Regions from separate parts of the Pseudoalteromonas sp. Cn5-37 genome, predicted to be linked through region 2. Evidence: predicted binding sites of a transcription regulator. Region 2 holds the regulator's gene; each other region holds the start of a gene.
What was found. Region 2 encodes FliA, which starts transcription of late flagellar genes. Its sites were predicted from a motif close to CTAAAGNTNNNNNNNNNNNNGCCGATA; they were not measured.
Positions count from the first base shown of each region.

Region 1 (3,139 bases), on a different contig from region 2:
ACAGGGCATTCGCTATGCGTTGTTAAAAGAATCAAGCCCGTCATGTGGTCGCAATACTATTTACGATGGTAGTCATTCAGGAAAGAAAATTTCAGGGATGGGGTTAACTGCAAGGCTGTTAACTGACAATGGTATAGCTGTATTCAGCGAGCAGCAGTTGCCAGCGCTATTTGCTGCGCTGGCAGAGTGATTTTATTTACGTTGTAAAAACACACCTGATTCAATGTGATGGGTGTAAGGGAATTGATCAAAAATTGCAAAACGTTTTACTTCATGGGTTTTGCATAAGTGATCAAGGTCACGTTCTAGGGTATCGGGATTACACGAGATATAAATAATGTTGTCGTAGTTCGCAACTAGGTCACAAGTTAGCGTGTCCATTCCAGCACGTGGTGGATCCACCAAGATTGTTTGGCAGTTATAGCTTTTCAGGTCTATGCCATCTAAACGAGAGAAGGTACGTTCGCCTTTCATTGCTTGAGTGAACTCTTCACTCGACATACGAATGATATCTAAGTTCTCAACCTTGTTTTGTGCAATATTGTATTGTGCTGAGTAAACCGATGATTTTGATATCTCAGTGGCTAATACCCGGTCGAATGAACCCGCAAGAGCAATCGAAAAGTTACCATTTCCACAATATAACTCCAGTAAGTCATTATTGAGGGGTTGGCAAAGCGCTTGTGCCCACTCTAGCATCTTGATGTTTACTTTTGCATTCGGTTGCGTAAAGCTATTTTCGACTTGCTGATAAATAAGCTCTTTACCGTTTACGTTTAAACGCTCGATAACGTAATCATTACCAATCACTTCTTTTTGCTTACGTGCACGGCCAATAAAATCAATCTTAAACTGTGTGCTCAGTTTTGCTTTAAGCTCTTTAATTGCTTGTAGCCACTGCTCATCTAGTTGTTTGTGATACAACAAGCTAACAAGGATCTCACCACTTAAGCTTGAAAGGTAATCGATTTGAAACAGCTTACGGCGCAGAACTTCATTGTCTTTTAAGTTTTCGATCATCGCTTGCATCACTTCACCCGCTAAAGGTGCTGCAGGGTCAAACTCATCTACGCGGATCTTTTCTTTAGTTTGTTGATCAAACATGATGTGAAACAGGTCTTCACCTTCATGCCAAACACGAAACTCTGCACGTTGGCGGTAATGAATAGGATCAGAGCCGAACACTTCTAATTTTTCGACCCCAAAACGTCGAAACTGTGAGGTGATGCGCTGCTCTTTCTCACTCAATTGTGCATCATATTGAGTTGTATCAATTTTTATAACCGCCATGGCTGATTACCTTTTATCTCTTAGCTTTATAACGGCGCTATTGTAGGGAGCGCTGAGGATTTGTCTAGTTTTGTTATTTATTTTAGTGTCGTTTTTTTATACAAAAAACTTAAGTTCTTTGGTTTTTGGCCGATAATGAGTTAACCATAACATGGAGTCGGATCATGAAAATTGGCAACCTAGGCTATATGCCTAATACAAATGTGAATAAATACAATGGTAAACAGGCTCTGCAGCAGCCTACCATTCAAAATCGTCAAGATAGTTATCAACAACGCGGTCGTGAGCTCGCGGCAAAAGTTCTTGATGATAAACTTGCTGAGGCACTTGGTTTACCTAAAGCCGAAGAGAAAAAAGATAAACCCTTGTTCGACTTTGAAGAGATCGTGAAAAACGTACTCGACTTTGTTGGCGGTGCACTTCGTAAAGCAAAAGCCGATGGTGCTGATGATGAAAAACTCAAAGGCATGCTAGGTGATGCACGTAAAGGTGTGCAAATGGGCATCGACGATGCGTATGATGAGCTTAAAGAGTCAGGTATTCTTAACGATGACATCGAAGAGGGTATCGAAAAGTCTAAAGAAGGTATCTTTAAAGGTATTGATGAATTAGAAGAAGACTTGTTCAATCCTAAACCTAATGCGGTTTCAGTCAGCCAAGCTCAATACATCAGCTTAAGTAATAACGCGGAGTACACTTTCACCACCGCTGAAGGTGATGAAGTTAGTATTAGCTTTGCTGATGCATACGAAAGTAAGTCTGCAAGCAGTTATAGCAAAAATGGCGACAACGAAGCCTTTGTCAGTGAGTCTTCGCAATCACGTGATTTATCATTCTCGATGTCGGTCAATGGTGATTTAAATGAGCAAGAGCAGCAAGCTATCAATGAATTGATGGAAGACTTGCAGAGTGTTAGCGAAACATTCTTCTCTGGTTCATTAGAAGAAGCCTTTGAACAAGCTAAAGAGCTGAACTTAGGTAACGAGCAACTAGTCGGCTTTACCATGGATCTAAAACAAACCAAAACAGTAGCAGCGATTAAAGGGTATGAAGAATATAAACCTGCTCCTGAAAAAGAAGTTGCTGAGAAAATAGCGCCATTTAATGACGATTTGAAACAGGCGTTTAATAAAGCGGGCGATATTGGTTTGCAAAATGAACTGGCTGGCATCTTACAATGGTTAAACCAAGATAAAGAAGAAGTCAGTAAGCTGGTGGATTATACCAAAGCAATGTTCGAACAAATGAATAAGCTACGCTCGTCAACAGAAGAAGAGGCATAGTCCTTTCTTTCTTTTTATAAAGCTGCATGGCAAACTGCTGACCTTTGATGATCCGAGGTAAGCAGTTTGTCAGTTCATATAATGGTGTTTGATTCTGGTATAGGTGGAACAACCGTACTTGAACAGATCCAAGCATTGATTCCAGGTGCTGATTATAGTTATTTTATGGACAATGCTTTATTGCCCTATGGCGCGCAAAGTCAGCAAACGATCATAGCCCGCCTTTTAGCGCTACTACAGTTTATCGAGACAGCAAACTTACACGTTGATATCCTAGTTATTGCGTGTAATACCGCCTCTACCTCTGCCTTAGATACTATTCGTCAGCACACAAGTATAGAAGTTGTCGGGGTAGTACCTGCAATAAAGCCTGCTTGCGCTATAAGTAACAGCAAACATATTGGTTTACTGGCAACACCATCAACCATCAAGAGTCGCTATACTGCAAATTTAATTAGTACTCATAGCCAAGACACACAAGTCAGCTTATATGGCTCAACTGAGCTGGTAGAAATTGCAGAAACACTATTTCATACACAGAAAATCAATAAAGCAAAGCTTGAGAA
Region 1 covers NZ_JAKGBA010000035.1:1,204-4,342, reverse strand. The annotation lists gene L1266_RS20040 (DUF523 domain-containing protein) at 1-190, shown strand, start outside; gene trmA (tRNA (uridine(54)-C5)-methyltransferase TrmA) at 193-1,290, opposite strand; gene L1266_RS20030 (DUF5610 domain-containing protein) at 1,455-2,573, shown strand; gene murI (glutamate racemase) at 2,640-3,139, shown strand, end outside.
Region 1: L1266_RS20030 (DUF5610 domain-containing protein) is a predicted target of FliA. The motif match lies at 1,399-1,425, and genes of this name have one in related genera.

Region 2 (3,139 bases):
GTGGCTGTATCTTCACTAAATTGGATGAATCTTTAAGTTTAGGTGAGATTATTAGTATAGCGATTCAAAATCGCCTGCCAATAGGGTATCTTACTAACGGTCAGCGTGTTCCTGAAGATATTCGCGTAGCGAATGCTGAAAAACTAGTGAAAAAAGCTGAACAATTGTATTTAAAACGAGCAAAAGCACAACATTCACGACGTCAAGCAGTAGCGTCGAACACAGTAGGGATGTATGATTAACATAGTATTAGATCAAGCAAGCGGCCTGCGCAAAATGAATCAAAATAATAATAGTGGCGTTAAAGTTATCGCTGTGACTGGCGGTAAAGGTGGAGTGGGTAAAACCAATGTTTCACTCAACACCGCAATCGCATTAGGGCAGCAAGGAAATCGTGTATTAGTACTAGATGCCGATTTAGGTTTGGCAAACTGTGACGTGATGCTTGGCCTTCGTGTTGAACGTAACTTATCTCATGTTTTGTCAGGCGAGTGTGAGCTTGACGAAATTCTCGTTGAAGGTCCTGCAGGTATAAAAATTGTACCAGCGACGTCTGGTTCGCAAAGCATGGTGGAATTAACACCATCTGAGCATGCAGGCCTTATCCGCGCTTTTAGTGAGTTAAACACCGAGTTTGATATTTTAATTGTCGATACCGCTGCAGGTATTTCTGACATGGTATTAAGCTTTTCTCGTGCAGCCCAAGATGTTGTTGTGGTTGTATGCGATGAACCTACCTCAATTACCGATGCTTATGCGCTTATAAAAGTGCTTAGCCGTGAGCATGGCGTATATAAATTTAAAATTGTTGCCAATATGGTGCGCAGTTTGCGTGAAGGGCAAGAATTATTTGCTAAACTTTCAAAAGTAACGGATCGCTTTTTAGACGTTTCAATGGAGTTGGTAGCTACCATTCCTTATGACGAGAACATGCGTAAATCTACGCGACGTCAAAAGGTGATTGTTGAATTATTTCCAAACTCACCAGCTGCGGTGGCGTTTAAAACATTAGCAACAAAAGCAGTTAAGTGGCCGATCCCTAATCAACCTTCTGGCCATTTAGAATTTTTCATTGAAAAACTAGTAAACGGCTAACTATGACAACATCGGTGAATAAAGCGATGGGATATCAATCAGCACAAAACTTAAATGCGATTGTTGAAAAACATGCCTCTTTAGTTAAAAAAGTGGCGTGCCATCTAATTGCTCGTTTACCTGCCAGTGTCCAACTCGATGATTTAATTCAATCAGGCATGATAGGCCTAATTGAAGCATCAAAAAACTTTGATGCTAGCAAAGGGGCTAGTTTCGAAACTTTCGCTGGAATTCGTATTCGTGGTGCGATGTTAGACGAAATTCGTAGAGGTGACTGGGCACCACGCTCAGTTCACCGAAATGCTCGCCTTGTGGCTGAAACCATTTCCGAATTAGAAAGCACGCTAAATCGTGAACCTAAAGATACAGAAGTCGCTGAAAAACTTGATATAACGCTCGATGAGTACCATCATATTCTACATGATGTAAATTCTAGTAAAGTATTAGGTATAGAGGACTTAGGCGTTGATGAAGACGTCATTACACCTGTAGGTCAGGATTTAGGACTAGACAAACCGTTTAATAACGTTAAAAATGAGCGGTTTAACCAGTCTCTATTAACGGCTATCCAATCGTTACCAGAAAGAGATGCACTTGTTTTGTCTTTGTACTACAACGACGAAATGAACTTAAAAGAAATAGGACACATACTCGATGTTAGTGAATCGCGTGTGAGTCAGATACATGGTCAGGCGATGATTAAGCTCAAAGCAAAAATCAATGACTGGATTAATTAGTAGTAAGTAAATATAGGTTCAAACCTCACCGGAGGATGTTTTGGATAAAAACATGAAAATTCTTGTTGTTGATGATTTTTCTACAATGAGACGTATCATTAAAAATCTATTAAGGGATTTAGGTTTTACCAATGTGCAGGAAGCTGACGATGGGTCAACAGCATTGCCAATGCTACAAAATCAAGAATTTGATTTTGTTGTAACAGATTGGAACATGCCAGGTATGCAAGGCATTGATTTGTTAAGAGCAATTCGTGCTGATGATAGCCTTAAGCATATTCCTGTATTAATGGTGACAGCTGAAGCGAAAAAAGAACAAATTGTTGCTGCTGCTCAAGCGGGTGTTAATGGCTATATCGTTAAACCATTCACTGCTGCGACACTTAAAACCAAATTGGAAAAAGTGTTTGAACGTTTAGGTTAATCTAAGGGGAGAGGCTTATGTCAGCACTAGCTGCGCCTCAAATAAGTTTAGAGCAAGCTCGTCAACTTGTTGAGTTTCTTGAAAATGGTGAACAAGAAAAAGCTGATCAGCTGATACTTGAAACAGCATCAAAAGAACAATCAGAGCTGTTTGCTGAAATCGGTAAACTGACGCGACAATTACATGAAGCGCTAAAAAACTTTGATCTAGATACTCGTCTTTCAGATTTAACTACCGATGCGATCCCAGACGCTAAGCAGCGCTTAAATTATGTTATGGAAATGACAGAAAGCGCCGCTAACAAAACCATGGATGCAGTTGAAGCTAGTTTACCTATAGCGCAACAACTTGCAGATGAAATAGCGACGATAAAACCAACGTGGGATCGTTTAATGAGCCGAGAAATAGAGCTCGGTGAGTTTAAAAAGCTATGTCATAGCTTAGATAATTTTATGAATAACTCGCATACTAAAACCGATGAGCTACAGGGCTTGATGACCAATGTGCTGATGGCACAGGACTATCAAGATTTGACGGGGCAAGTAATCCGTCGCGTCATTGAGTTAGTGCGAGAAGTAGAAGACAGTTTAATTAATCTCTTAACTGTGTTTGGCAGTCAAGAAGATGGTCATCAACAACAAGAAAAACAGGCCATAGAAAAAGCACCTGCAACAAGTGATACACTAGCAGGTCCTGAAGGGCCGATTATTGATAAAGACTCTCGTGATGATGTTGTCTCAGGACAAGATGAAGTCGATGATCTATTATCAAGTCTGGGCTTCTAAGAGGAGAGTAGCTGCATGAGCTTTGAAGTCGATGAAGATATTTTACAGGATTTCCTTGTTGAGGCAGGAGAAATCTTAGAGCTTTTGTCAGAGCAATT
Region 2 covers NZ_JAKGBA010000007.1:118,920-122,058, reverse strand. The annotation lists gene flhF (flagellar biosynthesis protein FlhF) at 1-242, shown strand, start outside; gene L1266_RS11285 (MinD/ParA family ATP-binding protein) at 235-1,095, shown strand; gene L1266_RS11280 (RNA polymerase sigma factor FliA) at 1,122-1,832, shown strand; gene cheY (chemotaxis response regulator CheY) at 1,873-2,256, shown strand; gene L1266_RS11270 (protein phosphatase CheZ) at 2,274-3,041, shown strand; gene L1266_RS11265 (chemotaxis protein CheA) at 3,057-3,139, shown strand, end outside.

Region 3 (3,139 bases), on a different contig from region 2:
GCTGCAGTATATATCTAATGGTGTTATTAACTGTTTCTGGTTGCAGTAATGAGCTGCTGCTAAGCTCTACCGTTAATTCTATGCAAAGTTTTGCACTTCGCTTAATCGATCCTATTTTTCAAATTAATGTAAAAACTAGTTCTGAGCTTCAATCAACGGCTACACAAAAAAATACCCTAACCACTGCTGCTATATTAGCACCTACAAAACCTAATTATACTTTTGCGTTACAGTTAGCATCAGTTAGCTCTGAGACCGCAATAGAAGTCACCTTTCATAAAATGGCAAAACAAGCGCCTAGTATTTTTCAAGGTAAACCAATTTTGAATGTTGAAGTTGCAGACGTGCATGATAGAACTTTCTACCGCTTAAAGTTTGGAGGCTATAAGTATTTAAAAAATGCGAAAGCTGACTGCGCGGCTATTAAGCGACAAGGTATTGATTGTTGGGTTAGTAAATACACAGATAATCGAATTTATTTTTAGCGTCAAATATTCACTCTAAAGGTGGCATTTTTATTGCTAATATTTAAGTCTGTTTTTTAGAATTGACGTCACCATGCATTTTTCTATTTTCTCTAAATATTTATTGTTAACCATCTGCTTAACTGCTTTAACAGCATGTATGATGAGCCAAGAACAAAGCCAGCCTGTTTATACTGAACAGCAGGTACAGCAATTTGCTGCCGAGTGGCAAAATCAACAGCCTAGCATTGAACGTCTTGCTGCAATGGAAAAAGACCTTGCGTTGTTAATCGAGGTACTTTCGGCTAATAGTGATTTAACTGCACAACCATCGGCATTTGAGCCGCAAAATGATGTGATCTATCACCAAAGTGAGCAAATACAATCTCAGCAATCATCATCAATCGACTCATTAGAAACGATTATTGCTGCAAACAAAGCAGCAGAAGCAGGTGTGCAATTAGGTTTATATTTAACGCCGAAAAAGGTCAGACATCAGGTCTTGAACCTTAAACGTGATTATCCTGCTGTTTTAAATGACCTAGATTTTCGCTTTAAAACTCGTGAGCAAAAAGGGGTAACCTTGTATGGATTACGAGCAGGTCCATTTGCAAATTATACTCAGGCGACAGCTTTTTGTGAGATAGCCAAAAGAATGGGGCAAACTTGTGTGACAGCCCCTTTTATTGGGGAGATGCTATAAGTATCTTTCCTCTTGGAAATTAGGGGATTAACCTTAAAGTATTTGTTCTAGAGGTCGATAAAGCTTAAGATACAGCAAAATGGCTTAGCCATTTATTTATAAGGACTTAATATGAAATTACCTCTTTCTTTAATTGCATGCTCATTAGCATTTTCTGCTTTTTATTCTTATGCCACTACTGAATCTTTCAGTGCAACAGTAAAGGTTCAAAACTCAGTTGTTTTAACAAAAGGGAATGATCTAAATTTTGGTACTATTCGTGCCGTAGCCGATCCTTCAGGTGCTGCGCAAGCTGTTTTAACAATTAACCCAGAACCTGATGCAAGCCCTGTTTCAACAAGAACAGATGCATCTCCTGCGATTATTTCAATTATTGAGCAAGGGTCTCCTGCTTCATTTACGGTATCGGAAGCGGTGCCAAATGCGCGTTTGTCGATTACTGATCCTACTGCTAGTACTTTAGCTTCTGATGGACAAGGTTTAAATGAGCCAAACTTTATTGTTGATGAATGGAAGTATTTTATTACTTCAGGCCCAAATGCAAATGCTTATTACCTTCCAGGCAGCCCAAATTTAACAGCAGATGCAGACGGCAGTGTTGAGTTTAACATTGGTGCCAATTTATCTACCTCAAATTCGGCGTCATCTGAGCCTTATCGTGATGTTGAGTATACCGGCACTTTCCAATTAGAAGTTGCTTACTAAAAATACTAGGTAATTAGTCATGCGCTTTTTGCTTTTAGCTACTGTTTTATTTTGTGTGTTCTCAACACCCTTACAGGCTGCGAGCACAGAGCAACAAGCGCTTGATTTTGGTACTCTAGTTATTCTAGCTAATACAAATACCAGCTCTGTAATCGTCAAAGATGATGGCAGTATCAATACGCAGGGCTCGGTTTATGTTCTTAAAAATGGCCGCCCTGCAGAATTATTACTTACTGACTTTCCAGCTAGAACTCAGCTAACTATGAATCTAGTTGCCCCAGTTGACTTAACACATGATATCGATGGCAACTCGAGTGCTGGATTTTCTGTACGCCTTAATGGTTTTCCTAAATATGTGATTACCAATGAATTTGGTGAAGCAAAAGTATTTATTGGCGGTATTTTAACGACAGACCGTAGCGCTAAACCATACGCTGATGGTCAGTATTCTTCTACAACTTATTTAGAAATATCAGTCGATTACTAAGGATAGATATGTTCGCAAAACGTCTTTTATGTGGACTTCTTTTTGTTTTTTTCAGTCAATATGCAACGGCAAACTTACTTATTTCACCAACGCGGGTTTCATTTGATGAGCGCCAACGAAGCGCAAAAGTCACCGTCATTAATAGCTCAGAAGAGTACCGTACATACCGCGTGGTATGGAGCGAAAAATTAGCGCTACCTGGTGGGGGCTATCAAACATTGAGTGAGCCAGTAACCACGAGCCTTTCTCCTATGGCACGCTTATCACCAAAGCAAATTCGCTTAGCACCTGGCGAAAGGCAAACGATTAAAATAGCAATTAGAAAGCCTAAGGATTTGGCTAAAGGGGAATATCGTTCCCATTTACTATTTCAAGCCTTACCAAATGAAGATAAGGCAGCTAAGGCTGGACTTAAAGTGAATATGATTTTGAGTTTTAGTATTCCAGTTGTATATCGTGAACAAGGTGAGCTGCCAAAAGTTGCATTTCAAACTGCAGAAATAGTTGAAGATTCTCTAAACAAAAAACCAAAAATTGCCGTTAAATTAACTGAACAACAAGGTTTTAGTAGTTACGGTCGACTTAGCGCGTATATTACTAATTCTGCAGGTAAACAAGAAAAAATCGCAGAAATCGGGAATCTAAGCCTATACCCTGAAGTTGAACAAGCGACTGTGTTGTTAGATTTATTCTCTGGTAAACAGTTGCCAAAACAAGGGAACATTGAGCTTAAATATCAAGGTGCCGATGAGTATGAAGGCGTCGATTTTGGCTCATATT
Region 3 covers NZ_JAKGBA010000006.1:139,349-142,487, forward strand. The annotation lists gene L1266_RS10545 (SPOR domain-containing protein) at 18-485, shown strand; gene L1266_RS10550 (SPOR domain-containing protein) at 559-1,167, shown strand; gene L1266_RS10555 (DUF4402 domain-containing protein) at 1,279-1,872, shown strand; gene L1266_RS10560 (DUF4402 domain-containing protein) at 1,892-2,359, shown strand; gene L1266_RS10565 (fimbrial biogenesis chaperone) at 2,368-3,139, shown strand, end outside.
Region 3: L1266_RS10555 (DUF4402 domain-containing protein) is a predicted target of FliA. The motif match lies at 1,201-1,227, and genes of this name have one in related genera.